4 regions of the Heyndrickxia sp. FSL W8-0496 genome follow, and region 3 is predicted to be linked to each of the others. Evidence: riboswitches for the same ligand, from Rfam matches in the RefSeq annotation. Region 3 holds a riboswitch; each other region holds the start of a gene.

Region 1 (4,543 bases), 2.1 Mb from region 3:
CTGCAAATATTACGAGAGGTTGCGGATGAATATGATTTAGCAGTTATTAGTGAAATACTCAATCCGAATGATGTGGAAATCTCTCTTGAATATGTTGATGTGATCCAAATTGGAGCGAGGAATATGCAGAATTTTGATTTACTACGTGCAGTTGGAAGAGTAAATAAGCCTGTTTTATTAAAAAGGGGATTGGCTGCAACCATTGATGAATTTGTTCATGCGGCTGAATACATTATTTCACAAGGAAATGACCAAATTATTTTATGTGAGCGGGGAATTCGTACGTACGAAAAAGCAACTCGGAATACCCTTGATATTTCAGCTGTTCCGATTTTGAAGAAGGAAACTCATTTACCAGTAGTGGTAGACGTTACCCATTCAACAGGACGAAAAGACTTGCTTCTTCCAACGGCCAAAGCTGCATTAGCAATTGGGGCAGACGCAGTCATGGCTGAGGTTCACCCTGATCCTGCTGTTGCTTTATCGGATTCCGCCCAGCAAATGGACATTCCACAATTCCATTCATTTATGGATGAATTAAAGGGGTTTAAAAACAAACTTGCTTAAAGCAAAAGCGTAGCTGTCTATTAAGGGGTCTAACCCCTTAATGACAACTAAAAACGAGAATATAGGAAACATAGTTGTTTACATCTGAGAGGAGAATGAGTGTGAGTCAGCAAGAACAGTGGTCATCAAAACTTGGCTTTATATTAGCTGCAGCAGGGTCAGCAATAGGTTTAGGAGCAATTTGGAAATTCCCTTATATCGCAGGTCAAAATGGGGGAGGAGCTTTCTTTCTAATTTTTATTCTATTTACATTATTACTAGGACTTCCATTGCTTTTAGCGGAATTCTCCATTGGTAGATTAACACAAGAAAATGCAGTGGATTCGTATCGAAAAATAGCACCAAAAGCGAAATGGCACTGGATAGGGATTTTAGGTATGATTGCGTGTTTTATTTTACTTTCTTTCTATAGTGTCATTGGTGGTTGGATTATTATTTATTTATACAAGGCGATTACCGGTCAGTTAAACGGTCTTTCCTCTGATCAATATACACAAGTATTTGGGGACACAATTTCTGATCCAATTATTAGTTTAATCGTGCAATTATTATTTATTCTAATGACGATTGTTGTTGTTGCAAGAGGGGTTCAAAAAGGGATTGAACAAGCAAGTAAGATTATGATGCCAGCATTATTTATACTATTTATATTATTAGTTATTCGTTCAATTACCTTAGATGGTGCAATGGCTGGTATATCCTTTTTACTGCAACCGGACTTTTCAAAATTAACTTCAAAAACGATCTTGGAAGCCATGGGGCAATCATTCTTTACGTTAAGTGTAGGTGTTTCAGTAATGGTGACGTATAGTTCGTATTTACCGAAAAATCAAAGCTTACCCCGTTCAGCTTTTTCTATTGTAGGAATGAATTTAGTCATTGTACTTTTAGCTGGTTTAGCAATCTTTCCAGCAGTATTTGCTTTAGGATTGGAGCCGGGGGCAGGACCTGTACTGTTATTTAATGTACTTCCAACAGTCTTCAGCCAGTTACCGCTTGGAATGCTTTTCTTTATAGCATTTTTAATTTTATTCCTTTTTGCGGCATTAACATCAGCTTTTTCTATGCTTGAAATTATTGTGTCTGTGATCACTAAAAAGGATATAAAAGGACGTAAAAAATGGTCATGGATCATCGGAATTGCCATCTTTATTTTTGGTATTCCATCTGCCCTTTCATACGGAGCGTTAGGTGATGTTACTCTTTTTGGTAAAACATTTTTCGATTTAATGGATTATACCGTTAGTAATATTTTAATGCCGCTTGGAGCCCTTCTTATCGCTATTTTTGTACCACTTAAAGTGAAGAAATCCGTTCTTTACGAGGAATTAAAACAAGGGAGCGGTCTTAAAAGAGGACTGTTCGAAGCTTGGTATTTCCTCATACGTTTTGTTGCACCCGTTTTAATTTTTGTTGTCATGTTAGATGTGCTGGGAGTTTGGTAGTTCTGTAAATCATTTATAAGCATAAAATTTTTCAGGATAGTCATCCATATGTCTTTCCTGTATAATTGTTAATGGTTGAAAATTTAATATATTGCAACGAAAACAGGTACTTTCTATGTGAAGGTTTAAAAGGGAAGTTTGGTGTAATTCCAACGCGGTCCCGCCACTGTAAATGGGAGCAAACTGTAATATCCACTTTATCCATTAAAGGATAAGGGAAGGTACAGGGAGCAATGATCATGAGCCAGGAGACCTGCCTGTTTTTTGAGTGCACCAGTTTGCCTACGAGGATAGGGGGGTGTTGACGAAACGTTTTTTAGCGTGCATGATTTGCTATTATACCGTTTTACATATGACATCTCTTTGGTTAGAGATGTTTTTTTTAGGTCTTTTTCATAAAAGATATGAACGAATGTATTTTTTCTTCCTTCTACATTAATTATGGAGGATAAAGGAAGAAAATATTCAATTTTTAAAATATGTAATAATCTTTGTGAAAATGGCCATCTTTATGACTATTTTAAATGTAAAAAGGAGTTTACAAATGAAAAAGCTATTAAGATTTATACCTATTTTTTTACTAATTTTTATTTTGGCTGCATGTGGTACACAGCAGGATAGTGAAAAGAAAGTTAGTGATAATAAGCAGGAGACTAAGCAACAAGACCAAGCTTTTCCCGTAACAATTACGGATGGAACCGATAAAAAAATCACTATTGATAAGAAGCCAGAGAAAATTGTTTCCCTTCTTCCAAGTAATACAGAAACAGCCTTTGCCCTTGGGTTAGATAAAGAAATTGTTGGTGTCTCGGATTTTGACAATTATCCCGAACAGGTGCAGTCAAAGGAAAAAGTTGGTGGACAAGAATTCAATGTTGAAAAAATAATTTCTTTAAAACCTGATATTGTTTTAGCTGATGCTTCCCAGGCTCATAATTCTAAGGATGGATTAAAGCAATTAGAGGATTCAGGAATTAAGGTTATTGCTGTCAATAATGCAAGTTCATTTGCAGATACGTATAAAACGATTGAAATGATTGGTGCAGCAACTGGAACAAAGGAAAAAGCGGATGAAATTGTCGATGGAATGAAAGCAAAAGTTGAAGAAATTAAAGAAAAGGCGGCAGGAATTTCTAAGGAAGAGCAACCAAATGTATGGATGGAAATCTCTGCTCCACCAGATATTTATACAGCAGGTTCAGGTACCTTCATGAATGAAATGCTAGAAATGCTTGGCGCCAAAAATATTGCAGCTGCTGAAGAAGGATGGCCGAAATATTCGGAAGAAGCAGCAGTAAAAGCAAATCCGGATGTAATGATCATAACATATGGTTATTATGTAAAGGACGCAGTAGAACAAGCCTATAGCCGTAAAGGGTGGGAAGAAGTATCCGCTATTAAAAATAAACGGGTATATAGTGTCGATTCTGACAAAGTGTCAAGACCAGGTCCACGTCTTGTGGAAGGTTTAGAGGAAATGGCAAAGGCGATATATCCCGATACATTTAAATAAGTGAAGATAAGAGTGAGGAGGAAATATTGTGAGAATCTATACGAGAACAGGTGACAAGGGGCAAACAAGTATCATCGGTGGTAGAGTAGATAAAGATGATTTAAGGGTACAAGCTTATGGAACAGTGGATGAAGTGAATTGTTTTGTTGGACAAGCGATGGCTGAATTGGATCCCGATCTTTTTTCTGACGTACTTGATGATCTTGAAAAAATTCAACATGAATTATTTGATTGTGGAGGGGATCTAGCGACAAAATCAGCTAAACGCCCTTACAAGCTTCAACAAGACATGATCGATTATCTTGAAGAGAAGATTGATGAGTATATCGCCAGTACACCTGAATTGGAACGCTTTATTTTACCTGGTGGGACAAAAGCGGCTGCTTCTATTCATATAGCAAGAACAGTTACAAGACGTGCTGAGCGTCTAGTTGTTAGTTTCTCAAAAGCTGAAGAAATTGTTCCTCCACTCGCTCAAATGTATTTGAATCGTTTGTCGGATTATTTTTTTGCTCTTGCAAGAGTAATTAATCACCGATCAGGAAAAAAAGATGTAGAATATATTCGAAGTGCCAAGGTTTTTCGTGACGGCAAAAGAAAAGAGAACAAAACAGAAGAAAATTGATTGATAGAAATAGGGGCTGTCTAAAGGCACAGGGGGTCTGTCTCCTTTTTAGACAGTCCTTTTTCAAATGTACTAAAAGGAGTTGAAAGAGACTGCAGAAGCCAATGACTATTCGGTATCTACGGAAGAATAATTATTTTCCTTATCTATTTGGAGTGGTTTTTTTAAGTTTTTCTATTTTAATAGGTATTTCCATTGGTTCGGTAACGGTGCCAATGAAGGATATCATCCAAATCATCGGAGCCGCTATTTTCCACTTTCCATTAAGTGATAAAATAGATGCGATGAATACGAATATTGTTTTAGATATTCGACTGCCTCGTGTAATATTGGCAGGGCTAGTTGGTGCTTCATTATCGATTGCAGGTGCGGCATTTCAAGGGTTGCTTCGAA
Region 2 (4,543 bases), 2.0 Mb from region 3:
GTTTTAGAAAAGAGTCTATCTTTTTTTAAAATTATTCTTCCTGCAAAATCGAAATTTGTTAAACAAGGAGGTAAAGCCGAGAAATATATTAGATAGATTCGGTTTTGGCTCACTACTATTCTCTATGTCGATCGGATATCTTTATAATGTTTTTTCATGAATAATGAAAGTATTATACTGATAATAGCTAAAGATAAAAGCTGGAGTGATCAACACTCCAGCTTTAGTCTCATTTAAAATATTCTGGGTACGCCATTTTTGCAACTAATTCAACCGCTTCAGCAATTCTTGGACCTGGGCGTGACATGATATCCGAGTCTAATTGGTATACTCTGTCCTTTTTAATCGCCTCTATGGTTTCCCATCCTTTACGAGCTTTGATTTCTGCTACAGGGCCTTCGATATAATCGACAGTTGTTGCAATGATTTCAGGATTCTGCTTGATGACTGTCTCTTCTGAAACCTTGATCCAACCTTCTTGATTCCCAAAGATATTTTCTACACCAGCTGTTTGGAGGATTTTTTGTTGGAATGTGTTTCTGCCTGTTGAATAAATATCAGGAGATGGGCTTATTTCAAAATATACGCGTTTTGGTTTTTCGATATTTTTTAATTTATTTTCGATATCATTTATATGAGTGCGAATATTGGTAATAAGTTCTTCCCCTTTTTCTTTCACACCCATTACTTCTGAAATTTGTTGGATATCACCATAAACATCCTCAAAGGAAGAAGCAGATTGTATGACAAATACAGGAATACCTGCATCTTCAATTGGTTTTAAGGCATTTTCATCTCCGATTGTATAAGCAATGACAATATCTGGTTTTAGTGCAATAATTTTTTCTGTATTAATGGTAACAGAGTCCGATACACGTTCAATTTTACTTGCTTGCTCTGGATAATTATCATATTCCGTTGCGCCAATTACTTTATCTCCAGCTCCAAGTGCAAAAAGAATTTCAGTATTACTAGGCTGCAATGAAATAACCGTTTCAGGAGCTTTTTTGAAGGAAATTTCCTTGCCAGTATCATCCTTCACGGTATACGCTTTTACTTGTTCAGGTGTATCCTCTTTTTTAGGTTCATTGCTGCTCTGATTGGATTGGCAGCCTGCTAAGAAAATGATCAACATTATAGCTGTTAGCCAATGAAACAAATGATATTTCTTCAAGTTATTTCCCTACTTTCTTTTTTATCGGTCTTGTTGGATAAGATTTACTGACAAATTGGATTTCTTCAACACCTTTATCCTTGTTTACATAGACCGCCATGTAAAAAAGGACATTAGCTAGTAGATTCGTATAATTGAATAAGATATCCGGAACCTCTCTTTCAAGACTTACCTTATGTAAAGCACGAACGGACTTTTTTGCCTCACTTCTACATACATGTAGAGCACATGCAGCAGCCGTCCCTTGTGGAAGTACAAACCGATCAATGCGACCATCTGTTTCCGCAACATAGAAATCATACATGCTGCTTAGACGAATTAAATCATCCTCGCTAATGGCAAGCTTTCCGCGTACAGATCCATTTAGATGATAGGCCATTGGAAGCAAGTACATTAAATCTTCATAAACAATAGGAATATCCTTTGTTAAGGAAGCAGCTTGTCCAATACGCGTTGTTAATGAATCTGTTCTAATTTCGAAATCAACGGTTGAAGCGGATTCGCGCATAAAGGGATAGCATAAATAACGTAAGTCTTTTTTTACCATGTCTTTTTCTCCTAATCTTAAATATTTTAAATGTTTACCTCATAACACTTCAGAAAAAATTCGTCTGGTTTCGATCTATATCGTTTCATAACGAGGAGATCAATATATTTGTAAAATTGAACACAAAAAAACCGTCCAGATAGAATTTGGCCGGCGGGAAAATGATCCTTTATTAAACGATATGAAGAACCAATCGAGCTGCCATAAAATCTCTTATCTTCCGAAGAGCATGTTACGTTCAAGAATAGGCAGGTCTCCTGGCTTGTGCGTCATTTTACTTTAAGAACCTTCCCGTTTTCGATGTTTCAAACAGTGGTTTACTTCTTATTTCATCGGCACTTACAGTTGCGGAAACAGCTTCGGTATCACACCGAATTCCCTATTAATGCTAATAAATTAGCAACCTATTCTCTGCAGGTATTCACTTACTTCCAGTGTACAATGAAGAGATTGAATAATGAAGCATTTTTTTAAACTCTGAATAGGTTGACATTTTCTTTTCGTAAATATATAATCTTCTACAATCAAAATATGGAAATCAATGACCGGAAGGAAATGATAAGTCCTTGATTATAGAGAGCGTTTGGTTGGTGGAAAAACGCATCAAGGTTATCATGGTGACATCCGTAAGTGCTGAAAGAAATGCTTAAAGGCAGAGTAGAATCAGACGGTACCACTCGTTATGTGGCATGAGAGGCTGATAAAAAGGCAATCTGGGTGGTACCACGGAATACATTCGTCCCTATGTTTATATAGGGGCGAATTTTTTTATTTGATTCTTTATTAATGAAAAGGAGGAAGTCAAAATGATTCGAATAGTAACGACAGAAACGCCTTATAAGGTTGGGGAAACGGTAAAATTATCGGGTTGGGTTCATAAACAACGTTATTTATCAAAAGTTACCTTCCTGTTACTTCGTGATAGAGGTGGAATTATTCAATGTATTTTGGAGAAAGAATGGTTAAATTTCCGAGTAGAAAACGAATCGATTGTTGAGATAATCGGGGACGTTGTTGAATCAAAGAAACAAAAATTAGGCGTAGAAATACATGTGAGAAACATTAGAGTGATCAATAAATGTCAGAAGGCGATCCCGTTAGAAATCAATCAATCGGAATTGAAAGCAGGAATGGATCATCTTCTTAACTACCGTACCTTATCTTTAAGACATGAAAAAAATCAAGCCATTTTTAAAATTCAAAGTGTATTATCACAGTCATTTGGCGATTTTTTTACATCACATGGATTTACACGTATTTTTACACCAAAAATTGTCTCTCAGGGTGCAGAAGGAGGAGCAAATGTATTTAGCCTAAATTATTTTGGGAAAAACGCCCATTTAGCACAATCACCTCAATTTTATAAACAAATGATGGTAGCAAGTGGTTTCGAACGTGTTTTTGAAATTGGGCAGGTATTTCGAGCAGAAGCACATCATTCATCAAGACATTTAAATGAATATGTTTCTCTTGATGTTGAAATAGGATTTATTGACGATGTAAAAGAAATTATGGAATGGGAAACAGATGTACTTAAATATATGATCTCACGTGTAAATGACCATTGTAAACGGGAGTTAGAAATTCTTGATGTTAAACTTCCGTTAATAACTGAGATTCCAGGCTTAACTCTTTATGAAGCACAGGAAATACTAAGTAGTCAATATCAAAAAGCATCTCCTGAAGGGGACCTAGATTCCGAAGGAGAACGATTAATAGGTGAATACGTAAGAGAAAAATATAATAGTGAATTTGTCTTTATTACCAATTATCCATGTGAAACACGTCCAATGTACACGATGCCTAGTAATGATTCAGGATTAACAGAATCCTATGATTTATTGTACAAAGGCTTAGAAATTACTTCTGGTGGGCTTCGTATCCATGATTATGAAATGCTGTTACAGTCATTCTCAGGTAAAGGATTAAATCCAAATGATTTTGCCTCATATATTGAAATGTTTAAATATGGTGTACCTCCACATGGTGGATTCGCCATTGGACTAGAGAGATTGACAGCAAATATGACAGGAGTAGGAAATATTAGGGGGGCGACAGCATTTCCTAGGGATCTTGAGAGACTTATACCTTAGAGCAAAATCAATGGTCTTAATAACAGTGTAAGGGAGGGGGAAATATATAAGGACGAGGATTCTCCCAAGGTTGGTTGCCAGAAATGGCAGCCTTTTTTATTTGAATAATGGGGGTAAACTTGAAAATTTGTTGAGTTAATCTCACCGTTAGAGTGCTTACACATTATTAAATGTTTTGTTGACTTTCTGTATACATTTGTATACAATAGGAATATAAAATGTATACAGATGTATACAGGAAGGAGAGTTTTTATGAGAAATGAAGGATATAGAGGTCGTGGCAAAGATAGACATCACCATGGTGAGGGGCATAAGCGAAAAGAGAAACATGTTCATCAAGGAGCAAAAACGTTCCGCAGAGGCAGAGCCGTCGCATTTTTAGAAATGATGAGTCTTAAGCGTGATACTTTAAAGCAACAATTAGAAACACCGGAACTTCAAACAATTAATCCAATTATAGTTGGTGAACTAAAGGCAGTGGAAATGGTCATTAATGAGTTTGTCCAGATGTTTGAACTATATGAATATGATGAAGTAATGGAAAAGGAAGGAGATGTTCAAGCAACAGAAGAAGTAATTGAAACGTCTTCTATGCTAGCTTCTCAAGAGAAGCAAAACTATGAAGAGGAAAAGAATGACTAAACAAATTTTTTTAGTATTCATTGAGGACGGAAATTGGAGTTATCCTCCAATTTCCCATCATTTATAAACGCGAAAAAGTACAAAATT
Region 3 (4,543 bases):
CTAACAAGTTTTCTTACTCTTCTTATTTTATACGAGTTTTAGAAAAAATTAAATCCATTACCGCATGGACTATTTCAACTGATTGAAAGGCAAATAACATAATCGCTGTTGCACTAAAAAATACGATGGGAATAAATCGTATCCACATAATGATGCGCCTCCTTTAAGATATACATATCATACAAAGCATAGATGAAAATCAGATGAGAAAAAGATAATAAAAAGAAAAAAAATAACCGGCTATATTAGCCGGAATTAAAGAAAGAACTTTATAATGAGTATAAAAAGAACTAACCATAGTAATGGGTAACAACTATGTAATGTCCCTTTAACGCAAAATCAATGGTACATAATAATTACTAAAGACTCATGAAAGAAAGATTAAAAATTCATGAGAAAATGTATTTTTCTCATCATTCAATATAAATATTGTTAAGAAAACGTTCATATTTTAGTATTTATCTATAAGTTGTTAAAATAACAATTTATGTATAATTAAGGTAAACAGATCAAGGAGGTTTGGAAAATGACATTACGAATAAGTAATCAAAGTTGGGTTTGGTTCGTTCTTTTAGCTACCTTGATATTGCTTGCGAATTTTTCACTATATAGGGTCGAATTCGCACAACCAATTACACCCATGATCACTATTAGTTCCTTTTTAGACTTTATTGTTACAATTCCCATACTAGCATATTTCCTTATTATTAGAAGACGCCTCTCCATTAAATATCTCTTTGCATTTATAGGTGCTGGGTATGTTGCTGCATGGCTTATTATTCCCGCAACTTATTTTCAAACATTATCCGCTGCAAAATACATTTTATTTGCTGTAGAAGGCGCTTTCATTATTTTTGAATTGGTTTTAATAGCATTATTATTAAAAAGACTACCTTTAGTTATAGACACATTTAAATCAGAAAAAGAGCGGATTCCTTTTTTTAAGGATCGATTAGAAAATTCCTTACTCACCCATTTTAAGCCTTCAAAATTTCTATATATTCTTATCTCAGAAATCTCCGTTTTTTATTATAGTTTGTTTGCATGGAAAAAAAGACCCAGTCATATACACTTCAAGGCATTTTCATACCATCAAAAGACAAGTACGATCGCATTAAATATCATGATCATACATGCTCTAATTATTGAATCTATAGGCTTTCACTTTTTATTACATCAGTGGAGTCCAATCATAGCAATAATCGCTCTTGTGATTAATATATACGGTTTATTCATGTTGCTTGCCGAAATACAAGCAGTTAGATTATGCCCTTATTTGTTATCGGATCAAAACCTTATTCTGCAAACAGGGATCATGAAGAAAATAGATATTCCTTTAAAACTTATTCTTTCCGTCAATGAGTACACTCGTTCCACTCCTCTTTCCAAGCAGGAACTAGCTTCTATTTTTGATGCAGCTCCTTCTGACTTTATCAAGGAAAAGCCACAAATAGAAATAATTTTAAAGGACACAATTCAGGCATCTTACTTATATGGGATGACAAAAAAAGTAAATACTGTTCATTTACGTGTTGATGATCCTCAATTATTTTTAAGCACATTAATGAACAAAATAGAATCATAGTATTATCAGGTTCCTATTTTAATTTGAGTATTTAATAGATATATATTGTCATGAAAGCATCGAATATGCTATGATAAAACACAATATATAGTTGTATATTATATTTTCGAAACTAAATATTGAATTATTTCAAGAGAAGGTGTCCATTTACTGGACTTAATAGGGAATCCGGTTTGACTCCGGAACTGTCCCCGCAACTGTATTTGTGAACGAACAAGACTAACCACTGTATCTAAATTGATATGGGAAGGTTCTTAAGTAGGCTGCACATAAGTCAGGAGACCTGCCTTTTCTTGAAAGTTTCAAATTTCTTCGGGGATTGAGAAGATGAAACGATAGTGAGAGTTTTTTTAGCTTTTATTTTTTTACATCTTTTCCTATCGTTTGATCCGCTCAAATTACTTGTGACGGATCTTTTTTTATGGCTTTTTTTAGACAAGTTTATTAAAAGTCACATTATCTATTGGAGGGAAAAAAATGACTCTATTAACAAAGGGTGCTGAAATGACGGAATGGATGAATCACATATTACAAATATTAGATGGTTCTGATACAAAAAACGATGATCTAAAATCGATCTTGTTGTTTGGTAAAAATTTATTTGAGCATAAACCATGGCTATCCGAGGATGAATGGGTAAATCAAATCATTCTAGAATGTTTGTCAAACATAAACGCAGAAAATCCTAATTGGACATATCATGCATCTAAACTATTTATGGAACATCTATATTACAAAGCTTCACAAACACGTGAATACTTATTCCAAAATAAATATGGAAACTTATTTGAATTAATTGTTCGTCTTACAAAAGATGGTATATATTCAAGAGAATTATTAAATAAGTATACAAAGGATCACATTCATTTGTTTGAATCCTTTATTGATCCGACAAAGGATGAACTTTTTACATATATTGGTATACGCACGTTAGCTGATAGATATTTGGCAACCGACCACAAAAAAAGAGTGTTTGAGTTACCGCAAGAACGTTGGATGATTATTTCGATGCATTTAATGCAAAATGAACCTATTGAGAATCGTATTCAGTTGGTCAAAGACGCCTACTGGGCATTAAGTAATCTTTACATGACTGTCGCTACACCTACACTATCTAATGCAGGAAAAAATTACGGGCAATTATCGAGCTGTTTTATCGATACTGTTGATGATAGTTTACAAGCCATCTTTGATAGTCATACTGATATTGCTAATCTATCAAAAAATGGAGGAGGTATTGGTGTTTATTTAGGAAAAATTCGCAGTCGTGGCAGTGCGATTAAAGGATTTAGTGGTGCTTCCTCTGGAGTACTTCCTTGGATGAAGCAATTAAATAATATTGCAGTGAGTGTGGATCAATTAGGGCAAAGAAAAGGAGCTATTTGTGTTTACTTAGATGTATGGCATAAGGATATTACTTCCTTTCTAGATTCTAAATTAAATAATGGGGACGAACGATTACGTACACATGATCTCTTTCATGGTGTTTGTCTTCCAGATTTATTTATGGAACAAGTAGAGGCTCGTGAAAATTGGTATTTGTTTGATCCACATGAGGTAAGACAAACTCTAGGTTTTTCTCTAGAGGATTATTATGATGAACAAAAAGGCAAAGGAAGCTTTAGAGAGAAGTACTGGGAATGCGTTAACCACCCTTCCCTGACGAAAACGAGTATACCTGCGATTGAATTGATGAAGAGAATCATGAAAAGCCAACTTGAATCAGGTGGTCCCTTCATGTTTTATCGTGATGAAGTGAATCGAAAAAATCCAAATAAGCATCAAGGTATGATCTATTCTAGTAATTTATGTACAGAAATTATGCAAAATCAAAGCCCAACAACGATGATTAGCCAATACACTGAGGATGGGAAAATCATGATTGAAAAACAGCCTGGAGATTTTGTTGTATGTAACTTATCATCAATTCATTTAGCTAAGGCAGTGAAAGATGATGTTCTTGAAAAACTTATCCCAATTCAAGTTCGGATGCTAGATAATGTCATTGATTTAAATACAATCCCTGTCCTACAAGCACAATTAACGAACAAAAAATATCGTGCAATAGGATTAGGAACATTTGGTTGGCATCATTTACTAGCTTTAGAGAAAATTTCGTGGGAAAGTGAAGAGGCAATTGAATATGCAGATAAACTATATGAAAAAATTGCCTTTTTAACGATTAAAGCTAGCATGTTATTAGCACAAGAAAAGGGCGCATATGAGCTGTTCCACGGATCGGATTGGGAAACTGGTTCTTATTTTAATTCCAGAGGATATTTTAACACTGAAAGCTCCCATCCCTGGTTACGATTATTCCAAGATATCCAAAAATTCGGGATAAGAAATGGCTACCTAATGGCAGTTGCTCCTAACTCATCAACATCATTAATAGCAGGAAGCTCTGCAAGCATTGATCCAATTTTTCAAAAGTTTTATTCAGAAGAAAAAAAGGATTATAAAATCCCTGTAACCGCTCCGGATCTAAATGCAGAGACAACTTGGTATTATAAATCTGCCTATTTCATTGATCAGCATTGGAGTATCCGGCAAAATGAAGCCAGACAAAGACATATTGATCAATCCATATCATTTAATCTTTATGTTCAAAATACCGTTCAGGCGAAGGAGCTATTAGATTTACATCTTCATGCTTGGAAAGCTGGTTTAAAAACTAGCTATTATTTACGCTCTACCTCTACAACATTAGAAGATTGTGATTCTTGTTCAAGTTAAGAAAGGAGAAAAATGAATGTCTAATAATCTACAAACACGCAAGATCATTGATAATACAGCACCAAACCGATCAACATCAATCATTAATGGAAGATGCTCCAATATACTTAATTGGGATGATGTCCGCTTTTCTTGGGCCTATCCTAAATATAAGAAAATGCTAGGAAATTTTTGGACACCGTTTGAAATAAATATGTCCCAAGATATAAAACAGTTCCCAAC
Region 4 (4,543 bases), 710 kb from region 3:
TATGGGAGGACGAATTATTAGTGGAGTATTGACCGATTATTTTAATTGGCATATTGCCCTTATTGGTATTGGTATTATTAGTTTAATGGCAAGTTTATTATTTTGGTTTACATTACCAACATCAGCTCATTTCCAACCGCGTAAGTTTGCTGTTGTTAAATTAGGAAAATCTTTAATTAGTCAATTTAATGAGCCAGGATTAATCTATTTATTTGGGACTGGATTTCTATTAATGGGAAGCTTTGTATCACTTTATAATTATATTGGCTTTCAATTAATTGCTCCTCCGTATTCATTAAGTCAGACAATCGTCGGTTTTATTTTTATTGTATATATTGTTGGAACGTTTAGTTCGACATGGATGGGAATGCTTGCTGATCAGCATGGTAGACGAAAGATATTGCAATTATCTTTATTAATTTTGTTAATTGGAGCATGTATCACGTTAAATACAAATCTTTGGTTAAAAATTATTGGAATAGCCGTTTTTACCTTTGGATTTTTTGCAGGACACTCCATTGCAAGTGGCTGGGTTGGCAAATTATCGACACATGATAAAGCACAAGCCTCTTCACTTTATTTATTTTTTTACTATATAGGTTCAAGTATAGGTGGTACGGTGGGAGGTATGTTCTATAGTGATTTTGGTTGGATTGGTGTAATAGTAATGATTATAGTCTTTACAATTATTGCAATAGGATTATCTGTGCGTTTAGGAACGATTGCCAAAAGAAAATTGCAACTTTCATCGCATAAGTTATAAATTAAAGGCAGGATTTCTATTTAAAGAGCTGCAACTTAGATCGAGTGTATATTTTTATACACTCGTTTTTTTATTTTTTAAGTAGGATAAACTAATAAAACATATATAAATAGAAATAATGTTTAACTTAATGGTGTGACTTAGCTTTGCTAGTGAGAATGAAACCTAATCAAACCTTTAGAAAGGAAAAATGGATGTATGTTAGATTTGTAATAGCATAATCATCAAAGCCATACATTAATGGGGAAAGGGGTTATATATAATGATAGAGCTTGAATTAATTGCAAGACTTGTAATTGCGGGGATATTGGGAGCACTTGTCGGATTTGAAAGAGAAAAGCGTTATAAAGAAGCAGGATTACGTACCCATTTCCTTGTGGCCGTCGGAAGTGCATTAGCAATGATCGTTTCAAAATATGCATTTTTTGATGTTGTAAATAGTGGAACAATTGAATTAGACCCAAGCCGAATTGCGGCAGGAGTCATCAGTGGAGTTGGTTTCTTAGGTGCAGGTACCATTCTTATACAACGTCAATCCGTTCATGGGTTAACAACTGCAGCTGGACTTTGGTCAACAGCTGGAATTGGATTAGCGATAGGTGCAGGCATGTATATTGTAAGTATTTTTGGAACGCTCTTAGTATTAATTGCTTTAGAAATTTTAAGTAGATTATTTCAACCAGTTTTTCCGAAGTTCCATAAATTAACGATTCATGTTCGAACAAATGAAGCGATTTCTGCGGCACTCATTATTTTATCCGAAAATCATTTAGATGTGAAATCGTACCAGGTAAAAGTAACGTCGGTTGATAATCATCCACTTTTTGTCGTGGATTTACAATTAAAATCAAAGAAGTTGAAGAAAAAGGAGACTGAAATATTAAAAATGTTGCAAACGATTCCTGAACTGGAAAGTATAAAATTTGATTAAGCAACAGAAAGAGAACAAATCGTTCAATATTTTTCAACTTAATCTTTAAAATTATAAATTGTAAGTCAATTCATAATATATTATGATAATTCTATACTACTATAGTGAAATATTTGCCGATAAATATGGTGTTTGCCAAAAATGAAAAGGGAATCTGGTGAAATTCCAGAACTGTACCCGCAACTGTAAGTGTTGACGAAATAAGGATAACCACTGTCCAATTTTGGATGGGAAGGACTTAAAGTAGAATGATACACGAGTCAGGAGACCTGCCATATTTATAGCGACTTATTTTCCTCGGGAGTTGGGAAGATTCGTACATTGGTAGATTAATAGACAATTAATGATTTGGTCTGTTCTGCTATCAGCGTATTTTATTTTTAGGACTGGCTAACAATATGTGATTTACCATTTAAGATAGGTAAAACATCTATTTTATGTTAGGGGTATGTCTTAAGAAAAATGGTCAGTACCTTTTATTTTAATTTCTTCTCTCCTGTACTTCATAGTGGTAAATATACATGAAAGTGGAGAAATGATGGAGAAAACAATTTCTGTAAATGTATCAAGGACCTATCAAACTAAACTTGTATTACCTCCAGATACGAACCATATGGAAACTATTTTTGGAGGAACCATCTTATCGTATATTGATGAAATTGCTGCTATTTCAGCAATGAAGCACTCTCGAAAAGTGGTAGTAACTGCGTCAATCGATGCTGTTCATTTTGTTTCCTCTGCAAAAGTTGGCGACATTTTGACTTTGGAGGCATTTGTCCTTTCAACTGGGAGGACATCAATGAAGGTTTATGTAAAGGTCGAGTGTGAGAATTTAGAGGAGGAAGAAAAACGATTAACAACTACATCCACCTTAACAATGGTAGCACTTGATGAAAACGGAAAACCGACACCAGTGCCAAAAGTGATGCTGGAAGCTGATTGGGAAAAAGAGTTATTACTCAAAAAGCAGCCTTAAATGATTGTATAAAAATGGAGTCGTTCTTTACATTTATAAGACGACCCCATTTTATTTTTTCATACTGATAGGTTACTATACTAAGAATCTTTCCTGATCTTCCTTAGATGGGATCATACAGCTATCCCTTTTACCAAACCACCGATAACGATTTTTCGCGATCATATCGTATATCCAATTTCTTATTGGATGTGGGATGATTCGAAAAGCATATCCCCATTTCCATAATCCATTAAGACTTCGGCAAACACGTAATGCCGCTTCCGATTTTGTGTATAATTTGCCATCCTCAATAAGTACAAAGCTGTCAAGTGAGCTGTTTACTCCATACTCCGTTAATAATTTCGCCCCAACTTCGCTTTGAAGGGAAGCAAATTTAAAATATTTATTTTGGTCCCTTTTTATTATAAATTGTACGCTTCCATTGCAAAAATTACATACTCCATCAAATAATATAATTCCAGTCAATTGGTCACCTTCTTTTATAGGATGAAAGGAAATAATGAGAGTGAAAAATTTTATAACGTTTATATTTATTTAACTTAGTAAAAAAGCTTAATAAAAAGCAGTAGATTTTTACATGAAAACTACTGCTTGAAATATTTTCTATGTTTTATTTCAATATAAAAAGGGTATATTACCACGGAGCTTTTATGTTAATTATTTTCCTCTCCATTCAGTGGTTTTCGGCACATGCTCGAATATTTCACCACTTTCAAAAAAGTCAACTAAACGAGTAAGCCATTGATAATAATCCGACCAAATTTTCATTTCCTTTAATAATTCATTGATTTGATCTTCTGCTTCCTGTGATAATTCTTCATTATCTTTTAACATCAGCAGCTCACGTGTTAATTTTTTTTCAAAAATTTTATTGCGGTTAATCGTTTTTCTCCAATTTGATGTGAAAATTGAAATAAAGGTTTCGTAATAATCTGTTTCTACATCATAAATATCTTTACGAACCCCTTTTTCAAAAACTTTTTCAGCAATATTAATATCTAGCATCTCTCTAACAACCTGACTCATTCTTGTTTTACTCATTCCAGTTGCAGTGGATAGCTCATCTAATGTCATTGGTTTTCTATTCATATAAATAATACCAAGAATACGACCGACTGTAGGGGAAACTCCATACGTCTTCATATTATCAGCAATTTTTTCAATATATTGTTCCTTAGCTTGATCAATGACTCGCAAGTGCTTTTCTTCCATAGGTAGTTTGCTCCTTTAATTACCTCATATACAAAGTCAATGTATCATATATCCAATGAAAAATAAAATCTTTTCTGAATGAGGAAATGAAAGCAATAAGGAGAAATAGTAAGAAATGAGAGGATGATAGTTTTAATCTATTTATATTAATGTAAAATTGATGCAATATATGCAATCTATAAACTTTTTATTTTACAAACTTTACGTTATACTTAAATAGTGACATATACGAAAAAAATTGCATAGTATACCAAATGGTTAATTGTTCCAACTGTTTCATTGGTAAAATTACGGAGGTGTATCGATTTGTTAAAATTTGATCATGTTACAAAGATATATAAGGGAGGAAAAAAAGCGGTAGATGATTTAAATCTTGAATTTAAATCAGGAGAATTTATCGTTTTTATCGGTCCAAGTGGTTGTGGGAAAACAACGACGATGAAAATGATTAACCGTTTAATAGAACCAACAAGTGGAAGTATTTATATTAATGGAAAAAATATTTTAGAAAAAGATCCCGTACAACTTAGACGTGAAATTGGTTACGTCATTCAACAAATAGGTTTATTCCCTCATATGACCATTCAACAAAATATATCACTTATTCCAAAACTATTAAAATGGCCGGAAGAAAAGCGCCGTGATCGAGCAAAAGAAC

The links. A riboswitch is a leader RNA that binds a small molecule or an ion and turns the genes downstream of it on or off. The one in region 3 is predicted to bind cobalamin.
Region 1: linked by a shared signal. The riboswitch ahead of NST63_RS21925 (ABC transporter substrate-binding protein) and the one ahead of NST63_RS11275 (ribonucleoside-diphosphate reductase subunit alpha) in region 3 are both predicted to bind cobalamin.
Region 2: linked by a shared signal. The riboswitch ahead of NST63_RS01430 (hypothetical protein) and the one ahead of NST63_RS11275 (ribonucleoside-diphosphate reductase subunit alpha) in region 3 are both predicted to bind cobalamin.
Region 4: linked by a shared signal. The riboswitch ahead of NST63_RS14900 (acyl-CoA thioesterase) and the one ahead of NST63_RS11275 (ribonucleoside-diphosphate reductase subunit alpha) in region 3 are both predicted to bind cobalamin.

The regions. Positions count from the first base shown of each region.
Region 1 is NZ_JBBOXX010000001.1:4,311,909-4,316,451, reverse strand. It holds gene NST63_RS21935 (bifunctional 3-deoxy-7-phosphoheptulonate synthase/chorismate mutase) at 1-567, shown strand, start outside; gene NST63_RS21930 (sodium-dependent transporter) at 663-2,012, shown strand; cobalamin riboswitch at 2,100-2,287, shown strand; gene NST63_RS21925 (ABC transporter substrate-binding protein) at 2,557-3,525, shown strand; gene NST63_RS21920 (cob(I)yrinic acid a,c-diamide adenosyltransferase) at 3,554-4,150, shown strand; gene NST63_RS21915 (FecCD family ABC transporter permease) at 4,255-4,543, shown strand, end outside.
Region 2 is NZ_JBBOXX010000001.1:242,726-247,268, forward strand. It holds gene NST63_RS01425 (ABC transporter substrate-binding protein) at 230-1,174, opposite strand; gene NST63_RS01430 (hypothetical protein) at 1,176-1,721, opposite strand; cobalamin riboswitch at 1,952-2,144, opposite strand; T-box leader at 2,254-2,468, shown strand; gene aspS (aspartate--tRNA(Asn) ligase) at 2,528-3,814, shown strand; gene NST63_RS01440 (hypothetical protein) at 4,067-4,456, shown strand.
Region 3 is NZ_JBBOXX010000001.1:2,226,055-2,230,597, reverse strand. It holds gene NST63_RS11285 (hypothetical protein) at 23-148, opposite strand; gene NST63_RS11280 (hypothetical protein) at 527-1,585, shown strand; cobalamin riboswitch at 1,706-1,890, shown strand; gene NST63_RS11275 (ribonucleoside-diphosphate reductase subunit alpha) at 2,063-4,321, shown strand; gene NST63_RS11270 (ribonucleotide-diphosphate reductase subunit beta) at 4,338-4,543, shown strand, end outside.
Region 4 is NZ_JBBOXX010000001.1:2,933,808-2,938,350, reverse strand. It holds gene NST63_RS14910 (MFS transporter) at 1-763, shown strand, start outside; gene NST63_RS14905 (MgtC/SapB family protein) at 1,023-1,694, shown strand; cobalamin riboswitch at 1,804-1,985, shown strand; gene NST63_RS14900 (acyl-CoA thioesterase) at 2,233-2,670, shown strand; gene NST63_RS14895 (thiol-disulfide oxidoreductase DCC family protein) at 2,746-3,138, opposite strand; gene NST63_RS14890 (GbsR/MarR family transcriptional regulator) at 3,331-3,885, opposite strand; gene NST63_RS14885 (betaine/proline/choline family ABC transporter ATP-binding protein) at 4,192-4,543, shown strand, end outside.